One region of the Radiobacillus sp. PE A8.2 genome, then DNA from elsewhere that is predicted to be linked to it. Evidence: riboswitches for the same ligand, from Rfam matches in the RefSeq annotation. Region 1 holds a riboswitch; each other region holds the start of a gene.
What was found. Region 1 has a riboswitch for cyclic di-GMP ahead of ACI6MV_RS07315 (prepilin-type N-terminal cleavage/methylation domain-containing protein). Riboswitches for the same ligand answer to the same signal wherever they lie in the genome.
Positions count from the first base shown of each region.

Region 1 (5,256 bases):
GAAAGCTTGCATCGGATCAATAGTATAGGCAACTAACGACCCATCTGTCCCCACTTCACTGCTTGTGTCTGTTCCAGTTTCAGATCCGGCATCATCTGTCGTTGTTGTAGGCGTATCGGTGTTTGCATTATCAGAAGTTGCCGTCTGATCTCCATCTTCTCCAATACCTACAAATAGTCGTAATAAAATAAAGCCTAGCGTTAATCCAATTAGCGTTGCCGAGACCCCAGCAACTGCAAAAGTTTTAATTGCTGATGGGTTAAGCTTTCTATTTCGTTGTTTTTTGACGCTGCTATCATACCAATTAGTGGTATCAGATGTGTCTCTTTTTTCATATTCAATAAGATCATCTGGATCATAATTGCTATCCAGCGTAGCTGCTTGTTCTTTATAAGAATCTTCGAAAGTCTCTCGTGCTTTGTTTTCACTTGGTATAATCGTTTCTTTTCCGTTCATCCGTATTGAAATCGTTTTTTGCTTGTCCACTTTTTTCCCTCGCTTCTGCACTAGAGTTTGTTTCACTCTATCACAGACAAGATGAAAAGTAAGGCGACTTTTGTCAGATGAAGTGTACAATTTTTCTACAATTCTCTCACGTTTCGCTTAGAACGGATTACGCTTGTTTGCCGGTTGTTCGAAGTTATAATCAGGTGCTTCAACTTCCAAGTTTGACAACTCTGGCGAATAAAACGTCGAAATTGAAACAGTAAAGTTAAAATTATTTTCTGGCTGTTGACTAAATTGGATACTATCAATCTCGACTAGACGTTCCAATTCTGATAGCTGATCAATAAATCGGTGCATTGTATTAAAATTAGTCGTAACAACGTTTAACTGGTAGGAAACACGCTCTGTATTAGTAGTTGTTGCCGCTTCTTGGTTTGTTTCATTTGTATTGTTGATTGCTTGCGCGTTCTCTGATGTGACATTAATATTCATAATTTGACTACCTGTTGCTGCTTCTACTTCTTCCATTTGTAATAGAAGCGCAGGAAAATTATTTTCAACCGGCACGATTCTTTGTAATTCAGTCGAGCTTTCTAACGCACCATTCTGTTGATTAGCAATAACTTCTTCTTGTATTGCTAATTGATCAGCCAAGAGTTGCTTTTGCTCTAACGTTGGTTGTATGTAGTAGCTATAGCCAGCGAAACAAACACCGATCACTATAATGGCACTTAATATGGATACTATTAATGATGTACGATTCCACTCTATCTTCATTCTGGATTCGCCTCTTTCATCCAAGCTTGTTCATCGATCGTTATTACATAAGTTGCTAGATAATCATATTGATTCTCTGCCACACCCGTTGCTTGCACCGCATTTGCTTCCACAGAGGTTATAAACGATTGCTGTTGAAGCGTATTGGTAAAGGCAGCAGTGTCAGAAAAAGTATCCATCTGTGTTGCAATCGTAATCGCTGCATCTCCATGACTATAACTCTGAAAAACCCCGCCATCAGGTAACAATTGAATCATATAGTCCATCAAAGCAACAGTTGGAAAAATCGACTGTTCAATTTGCACAATTTGCGTTTGCAATAAAGCTCTATTGTCTTGTAGAGCTGCTTCTGCTCTAACTTCTTGCACCGTTTCTTGATTGGTTGCTAGTTGTTGTTGAATATTGTCTATTTGTTGGTTAAAGTAATTATTTCCCCAGTACAACAAAAATAGAATACCCGCTATTAGTAAGATAGATATGAATGATATAAAGTAAGGAGCACGATTTCTTCTTTTTTTCGGCTCGATAAGGTTAATTTCGACGATCATAGCCAAGTCCAACTCTCTATTCCTTGTTATCTTTTAATGCTAAGCCTAATACATCAGAAAACTTAGCAGGGATCTGTAGTGCTTCATAATTATTGTGCATCGATTCCACTGAAATAGAAAAGCGTTCTTTTACAAACATCTCAATCTTTTCCATATCAGGGAAATCACCAGCAAGAAGAAGCTTTGTAATAGGTTCTGATGAATCAGAAACGGAAAACTGGAAGAAATCCATAAAACGCTGAATTGTAACTAATTGAGATTCAATGTATTGCTCCACAAGTGCATCATTTTCAGTTAATACGTATTCCTTCGTTAAAATGTCATATCGAAGCGGATCACTCGATGTTTTAATGTAACGTGTAAATACTGGTTTTAACTGCTTAAACGCAGTAAGAACAATTGCATCCTTGCCCCATTGAACCGCCAACAGATTTTCATCCTGGCTCGCTTTATTTAATGAATAATACAATCGATATAAAGATAAAGAAGATAAATCCGCTACTACCGGTTTCAACCCTGCATTTTGAAATGTTTGCACAAATTGATTTACCCGCTCACGTGGATAAGCGAACAGTAAAATTTTCGTTTTGTCCTCTGCCTCTCCAATAACTTCAAAATCAAAGATCGGATCTTTAAATGGAAAGCTCAAATTTTCCTCAAGCTCCATATAAACATAGCTTTTTATTTCCTGTTTTGTTAATCCTTTTGGCACAACATGCTCACGAATCGAAACTGCTGTTTCTGGCACACAAAAATATAGTGGCTGGCGGTTCCATTTCTTTTCTTTAACAAGACTTTTTAATACCTTTTCAAAGGCAGCTTGGTCCTTAATTTTGCCGTCTTCCACAATACCGGCAAGAAGTGGTTTTTCCCCGTAATCCTTAACACCATCCACTGATGGCTTTTTTATGTACATATATCGAATCACATGATCAGTAATAATAATATTGACACGTTTCTGTTGTGCTTCCGACAATGATATCACCCACTTTAGTAAAAGAGATTTAGATACCAATTAATCAAGGTATCACCAAAAAAATATGTAGTAATTGTTCCTAACACAATAAATGGCCCAAATGGTACAGGTTTTTTCCGTTCTATTAAGCCGAATGCTATTAGAAGGATGCTTAAAACCGTTCCATACAACGTCGATAAAAAGAATGCTAACAACACATATTTATGCCCCAGCACAATACCTAATAGCCCAAATAACTTCATATCGCCGCCACCCATACCGCCTCTGCTTACGATAATAATAAGCGCTAATAGTACCACACCAATTACCGCTCCAACGATGGAGCTCCACCATGGTGTTAACGGTACCCAAATGCGGGCAATTACAAGCAAAGGTAAAAAGAAAAGCAGAATTTTGTCAGGAATGAGCATATAACGAAGATCTGTTACAACTATGATAGCCAATAATGACATGAAAAGCAACGAAACGACAAGTTCCTTGCTGAATCCAAAATGAATATAACTGTACATGAATAGAATACCTGTAAACAGTTCAATGGCAGGGTAAAGTATGGAGATTGGTTTATGACAGCTTCTACATTTTCCGCGTTGAAAGATAAAAGAGAAGACAGGAATAAGCTCATACCATTTCAGCGTATGATTACAATGAGGACAATAAGATCGCTGTGATTCGAAAAGCTGTTTGTTGGGGACACGGATACCAACTACGTTGTAAAAAGAACCGAAGATGATACCGGTGATGAAGAAATAAAGGATGTAGAATGATTGCATTTCACATACTCCCTAATATGGTTATAGTGGTCATTATTTAAAAAACCTTGACACTATTAGTGTCAAGGTTAACTTTTCAATTATTCAGGAGCAGTATAAGTTAATTTTACATTATACTTGTTACTACCCGTAGCTTCAGTGTCTACTTCAACATAAGCAGTGGTATAAATTTCACCGGATTCAGGATCCTCAGGCACTTCTTCTAGGTAACCTAATTCAACCAATTCATCTGCAGTAAACCCTGTATAGTCAGTATGATCTATTGGATTCTCACCTGCTGCAACAGCTAAACGAGCAGCCTCTTCTACCATTTCTACGTTTGAATCATGTGCCTTACCTTCCGTATCTGAAATAATACTCCCAATCGCCGGAACAGCGATCGCAGCAATAATCCCCAAAATAACAATTACAGCCAATAACTCAACTAAAGTAAAACCTTTAGCATCTTTCATCATTTTTAATAACTTTTTTAACATGTTTGTTGTCCTCCCCAAATCATATTTATCTAAAACATAATTGTTTGAAGTCAGTCGGTTGCACTACTTGCTCCTAGCTACCCAAAGTGCCCATATAGTGGTAGCTGTTCATAGCATCCCGCTCTTACTAGTTATATTATACTAGACAAACAATTGTTGTCCACAATAATTTTATAACTTAATAGCATATTTTTTGTTTTTTTGTCAAAAAGCATCATAAATTGCAAACATTGGTATAACGATAGCGAGTACGATCGAACCGATGACACCAGTTAGTAGCACAATCATGACTGGTTCAATATAGCTTTTTAACCGATCGGCTACTTCTTCAACTTCATCGTCATAGAAATCGGCTACCTTTTTTAACATTTCATCTAGGGAACCCGATTGCTCACCCACCGCAATCATTTGCGTCACTAATACAGGAAACACCCAATGCTTGTCCATCGGTCCTGCCATCGATTCCCCTTGTTCGAGTGTTTCTGCACTCTCTTTTAAAACTGCTTCGACGACTCTATTACCAACAATTTTTTGTGCGATTTGCACGGAATCAATAATAGGTACCGAACTATTTATTAAAGAACTAAGCGTTCTTGTTAACCTTGCCATCACTGCTTTTTGCATTAATTTTCCGAATATCGGAATTCGTAATTTAATCACGTCAACGCGATATGCAAACTGATCTTGTTTCATCAAATACCCGTAGCCAACGATGATTAAACCAATCAAGATTGGAATCGTCCACCAGAAATCTTGTAAAAACCCACTGATTTTTAAGACGAATGCAGTGTAGGCGGGAAGTTCTTCTCCCATCGATGCAAACATATTCGCAAAAGTTGGTACGATATATGCAAGTAAAAACATCGTCACAAGTATGGTAATAAAGGCGATGATTAGCGGATACGTTAGTGCTGAAACAACTTTTTGCTTGAGACGGAATTGATTCTCGTAGTAATTAGCTAGGTTATTCAATACCTCATCCAAGGTACCGCTTGCCTCACCAGCAATAATCATATTAATGAACAAGCTTGGAAACACTTTTGGGTACTTGTTAAATGCTTGGGATAAAGAAACCCCCGCTTCCAAATCCTCTTTAACATCTTCTAGAATTTTCGTTAATTCAGGATTGTCAATTTGTTCTTGCAAGATAGTCGTTGTTTCGATTAATGGGATACCCGCTTCGATTAATGTCGAGAATTGCCTTAAAAATAGCACAAAATCACGGTTTTTTACCTTACTTCCAAATGAAATATCCATGTACA
Region 1 covers NZ_JBJGXI010000009.1:112,856-118,111, forward strand. Annotated here, with positions in the region: gene ACI6MV_RS07290 (SPOR domain-containing protein) at 1-486, opposite strand, end outside; gene ACI6MV_RS07295 (hypothetical protein) at 604-1,224, opposite strand; gene ACI6MV_RS07300 (PilN domain-containing protein) at 1,221-1,772, opposite strand; gene pilM (type IV pilus biogenesis protein PilM) at 1,789-2,748, opposite strand; gene ACI6MV_RS07310 (prepilin peptidase) at 2,763-3,518, opposite strand; gene ACI6MV_RS07315 (prepilin-type N-terminal cleavage/methylation domain-containing protein) at 3,599-3,994, opposite strand; cyclic di-GMP riboswitch class II at 4,038-4,122, opposite strand; gene ACI6MV_RS07320 (type II secretion system F family protein) at 4,199-5,256, opposite strand, start outside.

Region 2 (5,256 bases), on a different contig from region 1:
ATGACTACCTGAAATTTGAACGATAGATTGATCGAAACCTACAAAAATACGGAAACAACATAAATACTAGTATTGGTGTGATAACGGGCAGGATCATAATAGCCAAGGATAAATCGGATGTATACCCCATGAAAATCATTATGACAATTGGGCGTGTCAACAAAAGAATAAATAACTTTTTCGAATAATCAATAAAGGATTTTGAGTAACCAAATGCCCATCTTAAACATACGGATATACTACAATCACTGATTAAGGGGCGACTATAGTAATGGACAATCATACGGTGAAGAATAGCGGGGCGAGCATGATCGCCATCTTTGATAAAGAGCGCCTGTATTTTAATAAATGGGAGATGTATAAACTGCTATCCCAACATGATCTTCCTTTTACGATGCCTTATACAGAATATCTGACAGAACAAGCTTTGGATCAATTTTTATATGGAGACGTACCATTTTTCATTAAGCCCGTAGATACATGGGCGGGTAAGCATATTACGTTCATAAAGCGTGTTTTAAACGGCTATGCGGCGCAACACCCTGATGGTTCTGGCGGGGTTCTTCCTAATAACCAGGCACTGAAGCAGAGCTTATATGAGAAATACCAAAACACTCAGGCCATCATCCAACAACAGGCACCGATCATTTCGTATGATACACGTGCTTTTGATATTCGCGTTCATCTGCAACGGGATGAGCATGGGCACTGGTTGTATGCTGGAGATTTAATCCGAATTGGCGGTAAACAATCGATTGTTTCCAACCTATTTATGCACGGTGGAGGGGTTGTGACAACAGAAAGTGTCTTGCAAGATTTGTTTCATAACACACACGTTACGATGATCAAAGATAATTTAGCTAATGCGGCGTTAGGGGTTGCCCAGATTCTAGACCGTTACTACCCATTCATCGATATTGGAGTAGATTTTGGAATTGATGAACACGGGAACTTATGGCTATTAGAAGTAAATACAAACGATAAAAAAGGCAGACCAGGCTACGATTTGTTTAAAAAGTTACCGGACAAAAGCGTGTTCAAAAAAATGAAAGCAAAAGATAAACAACGCCTGAAAGTGTGGCAGATGCAGCAAATGCACGGGGGACACTTTCGCTAGAGCCTTGGGTGGCGGGGTTTGGTGCAATTACGGTGTGGCGTGGTGCAATCACGGGTGGGTTTGGTGCAATTCTCATGAGTTGTGGTGCAATTACGTCGCTGTCTGGTGCAATTCCCGTGCAGTATGGTGCAATCCCTCGTAGTCCTGCACCCCACGCTACCATATGTATAAAAAAACCCTTTCTTGCTCGAAAGGGTTTAGTTTACTTTATAGGTGATCTGTTCTTCTAGCATTTTTTCTAATTCGTTAGCTTTAATAGGCTTGGAAAATAAATATCCTTGACCATATTTACAATTATATGCCAATAATGTTTTTAGCTGATGGTCATGTTCGACTCCCTCAGCAACAACTTCAAGCGATAAATTCCTACCTAAGTTAATAATCGTTTCAATCATTGACTGGGTTCTAGCATCTGTAATATCATCGATAAATATTTTATCAATCTTGATTGTATCAATTGGCAAAGCCTTTAAAATATGCAGAGAAGAGTATCCCTTGCCAAAATCATCAATGGCAGTTTTCACTCCGATTTCCCGTAATTGTTCTAGTGCTTTTGTCGAATGCTCGGTATTTTGCATGATCGATTCGGTTAGCTCTAATTCTATATTTTTAGGGTGTATATTCGTTTCCTTTATAATTTCCTTAACCCATTTAACAAATTCGCAACTTTCTAACTGACGAGCAGACACATTGACCGATATGGTAAGATCACTATGGTAACGATCATTCCAAGCCTTATTTTGTTTACAAGCTTTGAAAAGTACCCAGTCACCAATTTTATTAATTTGCCCACTTTCCTCCGCAATTGCAATAAATTCATCTGGGGGGATTACACCAAGTTCTGGATGCTGCCAACGTAATAATGCTTCCGTACCAACTACCTTTCCAGTCTCAATCTCTACTTTCGGTTGATAATAAATCTTAAATTGGTTTTTCTCAATCGCATGGCGCAGATCATGTTCAATTGTCATTTTTCTAGAAATAACTTCGTCCATTTCTCCGCTAAATAGCTTAGCATTGTTTTTTCCAGTTTGCTTTGCCTCATACATTGCTACATCTGCACGTTTGAGTAACTGTCCACTGCTAGATCCGTGTTCTGGATACAAACTTATACCAATACTTGGCGTCATAATAATATTGTGTTTTTTAAAGACAAATGGTTTCTGAAATGCTTTCAATATTCCTTTTGCTAAATCCAACGTACCATTGGTTCCTACGCCAGGCATAATGATGATAAATTCATCTCCACTCATCCGATAAACTTTCCCACTTTGTTTAACCGTATGGCGCAATCGACGTGATACTTCTTTTAATACTTGATCGCCGACATCATGACCAAGGCTGTCATTTACATGTTTAAAACGGTCTAGATCAAGAAGTAATATGGACCCACTTTCCACCTGTTTCATTGTCTTGTCTAAATCAAGCTGGAATCTAGTTCTATTTTTCAACCCTGTTAAAGGGTCATGATATGCTAAATACCTGTATTCTTTAAATATGTTTTTATTATATTTCATAACATAAATCTGTCTAACTATCATTAGTATCGTACTTACAGACAAACCTGCGCTAAGTGCATTGAATTTCCACTCATAGCTATTTATCACAAACAATAATAGTATGATTACACTGATGAAAGAAACTATATGCTCTTTTCCATCAATATAATTTTTTATCTCCCATTTCGGAATTACACTTTTTGTTTGCGCGTGTCCCCCTCCAAGACCAATCAAAAGAATAGCATACAACCATAGTAATTCAGCTAAATTGCCTGGATGACTGCCATGCGTGAGTAGATGATAAACATAGTACCAATCACCTAAGATCAGAAACGTAAAACCAATAACAACAAAAAAGATTAGCTTTTTAGCTTCGCTATATTTAGATAAGTAGTATAGACTTGCTGTCACATATATAATACATAAGCTTATAACTGGATACACAACCGCTACAATTAAATCCGTCGCAGATCCAACCATCAAATCTATAAACGGTTGAATTAAAAAATGGATGCTAATTGCAACAGCAAAAATCATGTTAATAGCAAGATTGAATAGATGAGTATTATTAGACCTGCGAATATTAATTAACTTAATCTTGTAAATGAGTGCAACAAGAAAAACAAGATTGGAGATTAGCCAAATTCCTGTTGCAATGCTCGTATATTGTAACGTACCTTCAGTTATCCATGACAAAAGTCTAACAATATTCGCGATTGTATAAGTACACACACCAATACCTAATAATAACCAGTAATACCGGTGTTCATGAAGCAGAATTCGATATGCTTTAAATAACCACAACGAACTAAGCAGTCCCGCTGCCGTGAACAATAGCAAAACTCCCAAGGCCTTAATCGATTCACTCTCCTTAAAAATAGACACCCAACCCAAATATACGAGTCCAACAATGATCAAGAAAAGTGTTGCTGAACGTTTCGTTGATAGCATAGTTATCCCTCACAGCTTCATATTATTCTTCATTGAGAAAGCTCCGGTTCTTCTATTAAAAGATATCGTTTACAAGTTATTAAATAGTTAACAAAAAGGTTATTCCCTATGGAAATAACCTTTAAGCCGTCATTCCTTTGGCTGCCCAGCCACCATAGGTTTCCCTTTAGGTCTGAAGCTTTGCGTCCTCACCTTTCAATGAGTTTGCCTTTTCAATGAATATCTCAATTAATTTTCTAGTCCTATTTTATCACTTTCCTAGTAAAATAGCATTCTTTTTTGGAGGAAATATCTACTTTTTTTACTTTATTTGGTAGTTTAACAAGACTATTTTACTTAAGTTCCTCGCATTCACCAGCCCTAACGGCTTAAATCAATCCACTTTGTCACATTTAATATGATTTAATACCTCTCAAAGTTTAGGAGTTGTTGAAAGACATTCTCGCCAAATCTGTAAAAAAACAAAAAGTTCTGCAAAAATGACCCATTTGCAGAACTTCAATCAATTATTTAACCGCTTTGCTTACCTTCAATTTCTTCCCTTTAACCGTTGTATTTTCCATTGCTTGCATGACGAGTGATCCTTTTCCATTAAGGATGTCCACGTAGGAAAAACTATCCTGAATCGTGATGATGCCGATGTCTTCGGCTGATACCCCAGGAATGTTTGTGATCGTCCCGACAAAGTCCACTGCACGAATTTTTTTCTTTTTCCCGCCACTGAAATGTAGCTTCATTATATCTTTATTAATGCGTGCTGTTTTATTATTTTTAACGATGCGGCGGCCCGCCATTTTTTCTTCAAAAGCAGCTTTTCCTTTAGCGACCTCCGCAGGACTCGGTGCTTCTGTTTCCGTAAGCTCAAAACCAACGTATCTTTCGGCTGCTTTTAAATATTTATTATCATAGGAGTTAACCAAGGTAATTGCTTTCCCTTGCTTACCTGCTCGTCCTGTTCTTCCTGTTCGGTGCACATAGCTTTCTTTTTCCATCGGTACGTCATAATTAATGACGAGCGATACATTGTCAATATCAATTCCTCGGGCAGCTACGTCGGTTGCAATCAAATACCTGAAGTTTCCCGCTTTAAAACCATCCATGACAGCGAATCGGTCAACTTGCTCCAAGCCCCCATGAAGTCTTTCACATGCATAACCAGATCCTTCGAGTTCCGCAAACACGGTATCGACGTTTTCTTTCGTATTACAAAAAATAATGCAACTATCCGGATTTTCTACGACTGTTATGTCTTTAAGTATGGAAAGCTTTTGTTCCTGTTTTACTTCCATCACTTTGTGCTCGACTGTGTCCGTTGTGATTCCTGTCGCAGCAATTTCGATATTGACCGGATCTTTCATGTATTTATAGCAAAGCGTTTCTACGTCTTTTGGTAATGTTGCTGAAAATACCATCGTCACGCGGTCTGATGGGAGCTGTTTGATAATTGCCTCTACCTTGTCAATAAAACCCATATTAAGCATCTCATCTGCTTCATCAATAATAAGGTATTTGACTTGCTCCAAATCGAGTGTTTCTCTCTCAATATGGTCCATGACTCGACCAGGTGTTCCTACAACGACATGTGTTTTTTGTTTCAATTCTTCTTGCTGCTTAGAAAATGGTTCTTTCCCGTAAACCGCCATCGCTTTGATTCGTTTAAACCTGCCGATGTTTGTTACGTCTTCTCGT
Region 2 covers NZ_JBJGXI010000036.1:29,808-35,063, forward strand. Annotated here, with positions in the region: gene ACI6MV_RS17435 (YheC/YheD family protein) at 272-1,117, shown strand; gene ACI6MV_RS17440 (EAL domain-containing protein) at 1,315-3,567, opposite strand; cyclic di-GMP riboswitch class I at 3,704-3,786, opposite strand; gene ACI6MV_RS17445 (DEAD/DEAH box helicase) at 4,074-5,256, opposite strand, start outside.
Region 2: linked by a shared signal. The riboswitch ahead of ACI6MV_RS17440 (EAL domain-containing protein) and the one ahead of ACI6MV_RS07315 (prepilin-type N-terminal cleavage/methylation domain-containing protein) in region 1 are both predicted to bind cyclic di-GMP.

Region 3 (5,256 bases), on a different contig from region 1:
GCTCGACAAATCATTTTTAAAAGAAGGCGTTAATAAAATTTCGATTGCAGCACAAACGTATATTAATGATAATATGTGTTTTGATCAAACCGATGCAGCGAACTGGGTAGTTGTTCATAAATCATCTTACGCATTTATTGATACGAATGAAGCGGTAATTACCGACGATTTATTGAAAAATTTCCCTTATCCATTTATAACATCTGGCGCGCAGGACGAAATTAATACGAGCATCGTTATTCCGAACGATAGCAGTGGCGATGTGATCAAGACGGCGGTTAATATTAGTCAGTATTTATCACAGCAAACCACCGGAAAAGCAGTTGTTCCTGTACTGTTTGAAAGTGAATGGAGCGAATCGTCCGAGCAGCAGCACGTGATCGCTGTCGGAGAAATCGATGCCTGGACTGGCGCAATTGGCAACAAAATCACGTTCAAGGATCAAAATCTGCAGGATAATGAGCTATACTTGCACAACACCATCGAACAGACAGAAGCGAAAGAACGACAAATCCTGTTCGTGACAGCAAATAATGAGCAAACGTTAGTGGAAAAAGGCACATTCCTGACGAATCCAGAAATGAGACAGCAGCTAACTGGAAATTCAATTAAAATCGGCAGCATGCCAACGATGACATCTACTTCTGCTGATCCGGAAATGAATTTACAGCTTGTCGATCAAGCACTCGTGCTCGATGACACGCGACTCACGAGCCAAACGTTTTACTTGGATATTCCATCGTATTGGACAATCCAGGATAAAGGAACATTAGAGTTAAAATTCCGTGCATCGCCATTATTAAATGAATGGCAGGATGAAGACTTACAAGATCAGCTCGGGTTAACCGCCTATGTGAATGGTACGCCATACACGGTGCCACTGGCGAGCCTACTTGAAGATGACATGCAAGAGGATGATATTTTCAGCTACAGTTTCCAGATTCCCAGAGAGTTGATTGCAGGTCAATCACTCGTGCCGGTAAGTTTTGAATTTAACTATCCACACACACAGGAAGGCTGTCGGAGAAATTATAAGAGCGGCAACTGGGTGACGATTGAACAAGACAGTGCACTAGCAATACCGCACGAAATTGCTGGCGGCTTCACGTTTACGAACTGGCCAGCAGCGTTAATGAATGAATCGAGTGGAAATTATGAAAATGTGGCCTTTGTATTGCCGGAAAACGTTGAAAGCAAAGGGCTTAATCAGTTATCGTTACTCGTTAACAATCTAGCAAGCTATCGGGATTTTACCAACTATAAGGTTGTGCGTGGTGATACGAGTGAACTGGAAGGGAATACGCTCCGAGAATATCATTTTATTTTCTTAAAAGGACCAGATGACGGTTTTGAACAAGCGAGCGACGATCTACTCATTCCATGGGATCAAAACAGCGGACTCAACTTGGCTGAATTCGGTTTTATTGAAGAAACCGCTAATTATGTATCATGGATGCAGCCGTCCTATTATAACGGTGATAAAGCGATGGTCTACTTCCAGTCACTTGATGAAGAAAAAGATTACCCTTATGTACACGATAAGTTTTTCAGCTTACTAGGTGAGCTCGATCGTAGCAAAGACAGCACGATCATCGTCGTAAACAAAGCGAATCAAGCATACACATTCGGCGAAAAACAAGCTAGCGGCGCCACTCCAGTAACCGGCGGCATCGCAGCAGGTGAGGAAGAATCAAGCAATATTCTGCTATACGTAAGCATCTTTGCCGTGATCTTCCTTCTATCGATATTATCGTTCTTTGTGATATGGAGAAGACGACGAAGAGAAAGTTAATCAAGAGCAACTCTGCTGACAGGTATGTCGGTGGGGTTGTTTTTTTGGGTGGTTGCTGGATTCCTTGGGGTGGGCGTGCGATTATTGGAGCGAAGCGAGCGATTTCATATCTCGAGCGCGCGGTATCAAATAGCAGGTGCATGATTATGATATCGAAGCGAGCGATTTTGCACCCGAAGTGCGCGGCCCCCGAACCGTGTCGGCGCAGCTTTCCTTCAACCGGCAGTTAATTAACGGCCACTTATAAAAAGCTAATCGAGCGTGTTTGCTTTAACACGGCCCCTAAGACAACCGGCACTTCATTAAAATATAGTTAATGAAGTGCCGCTGTATTTGGTTAATCGGCCAAGTGTAGGGGGATAACGAGGAAAGCTATGTCCGAATAGAGACTAATCGGCCAAATCTAAAGGTGTAACCGTTAAACTCTAGTCAATTAAAATGGTAACAGCCATGTTTAGTCGCCTATCCACAAAATCTATGGCTAATTAGGGTCAGCCAATATATAAACCGAGAGTGATCCCTTATCAACATCGCCCACCCAATAACCGGCACTTATTCAACAAATCTAACTAGGCACCAATCCCCCTCTATCAGCATAAACAATACTGAGGTGGTCTCATGCAATCAATAAAAAAGATGTTTAAATTAATCAGCTTTTTCACTATATTCCTGCTTTTGTTCGGTTTCTTCGTAGTATTTCTAGTATATGTTGTGCCTATTATTGGCTTGAAGACGGTGTTAATTTTTCTAGGCGTTTTCCTTGTTTTATATATAGTCGATGCGATTCGACACATGATTAGTTGACGAATGAAGTAATTTTCAAAAAAATGCAAAAATTAACAAAAAGCTGTTGATTCCTGTAGAAATATGTATATAATAGGCAGTATAATCATACTTATAGTATAAAAAATCGATAAAAGCATACTCATCAAAAGGTGAGGACGCAAAGCTATAGGGGCTAAAGGAATTTCCTATGCCAGCCAGTTACCGAAATCCCAAATATCAAATTTTTAAAAGGGGCTTACTCGGTAGTATATATCGATGTAAGCCTTTTCATTTTAGTGGGGTTACTATATAGTAGATTTTATAGACACACTACCCAGCTAAGAAGTTACTTCTGATTTTTGATGAAATGATATGCGGAAGGTACTTGTAATATAAAAGTCACCATAATTCGGTAATGAAACTTGTGATTTACTTATCATACATAACTAACTCTCAACAAGGCGGTGAGTAACGGTGCATATTTTTAATAACATTCGAAAAATCAAAGATAACTTATTACCTTCTAGTGAAGCAATTCTCGATCAGATTACCAATGGTTTTTTCATGATCAGCGACCAGTGGGAAATTCTCTATATTAATACTTGTATCGAAAAATGGTTCCAACAATCAAAGGAATCATTAATCGGGCGGAATTTTTTTGAAGCATTTCCTGGCGTCATTGGTACGCGAGTTGCACACTATTACGAAAAGACGATGAATGAGCGTATTCCTCACACGTTTGAAGATTATTATGCACCAACTGGATTATGGACTGAAATCAGCGTCTACCCTTATGAACATGGAATTATCGGATATATGACAAATATTACCACAAAAAAGCAGAATGAGCATAATATGAAACATATGGAGAACCATGACTATTTGACTGGATTGCCTAATCGTAGGTACTTCGAGGTGAAATTAAATACATTAATTGATGAAATAAAAGAGAATGGGAATGCCGCATTTGCTCTATTGCAAATCGATATCGATCGGCTCCGATACATCAACGATACATTAGGACATTATACTGGTGATGAATTGATTAAACAACTCGCGATTCGGTTGCAGGATAAAATTGGAGATAAAGCATTTATTGCACGGTTAAGTGGTGATGAATTTTCCATCATAATCGACCGAGGCGAGCTTGATGAGCGGGAGGTAGAATCAATCGCACGCAGTATTGTCAAGGATACGGAACGGACCCCTTTTCTTATCGGAGATCAAACCCTTTACGTCACGATTAGCCTTGGCATGTGCTTATATCCGGAGAATGCCAATTACGTGCAATCGCTAATCGAAAATTCAGGACTCGCTCTTTACCGTGCCAAAAGACAAGGTGGCAATACGTATCAAACGTTTAATCTAATTAAGGATATTGATACATTTCGCCAATTTTCATTGGAAAAGGACATGCGTAAAGCAATTCAAAATAATGAGTTCGAACTTCACTATCAACCGCGCGTAATCGTTGACAGTGGTAGAATCCAGAGTGCGGAAGCGTTAATTCGCTGGAATCACCCATATTGGGGCAGGCTTTCACCAGCAGATTTTATTCCGCTCGCAGAAGAGACAGGCTTTATCCATCCACTTACAAAGTGGGTAGCACAGACGGTATGTCAGCAGCTTAAAGAATGGGAAAACGAAGGCATCTCACTGATCCCGATTTCCATAAATGCATCGGCACATTGCTTTTTGGCAAGAGATTTCGTCGCAAGTATTCGAGAGATATTAACGGACATGCAGGTGGACGGCAAATGGATAGAAATTGAAGTAACCGAGACATTCATGTTGGATTCACAAACGCAAACAGAAATAACGATCAAGCAGCTGAGGGAACTTGGCATAAAGATTGCGTTAGATGATTTTGGTACAGGCTACTCCTCACTTGCTTATTTAACAAAATTTAAACCGGACGTGCTGAAAATGGACCGATCAATCTTGCAAGATGTAACCAACAGTCCCTCGAAGGCAGCAGTTGTAAAATCAATCATTCATTTGGCACATGGGCTTGGTATTGAAGTGGTTGCAGAAGGGGTTGAAACAGAAGGACAGCTGCAGTTTTTACATGAGTATGAATGTGATCAAATCCAAGGATATATTTATAGTAAACCGATTCCTGCATATGAACTGTTGAAGCTAATTGCCAAGCGATTCTTACTCCCTGTTGATCATGAAAATAAGCTGAAACCGTTTGTTGATAAGAGACAGCATGCACGCGTGCCATTGTTTTTTCCGTCAAGTGCGCAAATGATGATTAGTAGTGTACAGGGAAAGACGATTCATACCGAAGGAACAGAAATATTAATTGAAGATATTGGAATTGGAGGACTGCGTTTCTTAGCACATCTAAGCTTAGGAATCAGTGACGACATCATTTTTAAATTCCAACTGAGAATCCTAGGCGATAATCTTACCGTTTATGGAAAAGTGGTTTGGCAAAAAGAAATCGAGCTCGATCTTTTCCAGTATGGTGTGTCATTTGTGATGGATAACGTGAAAGGTAGCCAGTTGGATCATACGGTGGATGAACTTATGCAACACTCGAAGATTAGTCCGTTTATACCGAATACACCGTTAGTGAAAATGGACAAGATGCAGTATTTGGAGAATGTTGTGGCGAAGAAGTGATAAGGGGCCTTTGGATGATTGAGATCCAGGGGCTTTTTTTCGTAAGGCCACTTAGGTTAAATGCACTT
Region 3 covers NZ_JBJGXI010000010.1:36,969-42,224, forward strand. Annotated here, with positions in the region: gene ACI6MV_RS07470 (cellulose biosynthesis cyclic di-GMP-binding regulatory protein BcsB) at 1-1,792, shown strand, start outside; gene ACI6MV_RS07475 (hypothetical protein) at 2,411-2,596, shown strand; cyclic di-GMP riboswitch class I at 2,701-2,784, shown strand; gene ACI6MV_RS07480 (EAL domain-containing protein) at 3,032-5,188, shown strand.
Region 3: linked by a shared signal. The riboswitch ahead of ACI6MV_RS07480 (EAL domain-containing protein) and the one ahead of ACI6MV_RS07315 (prepilin-type N-terminal cleavage/methylation domain-containing protein) in region 1 are both predicted to bind cyclic di-GMP.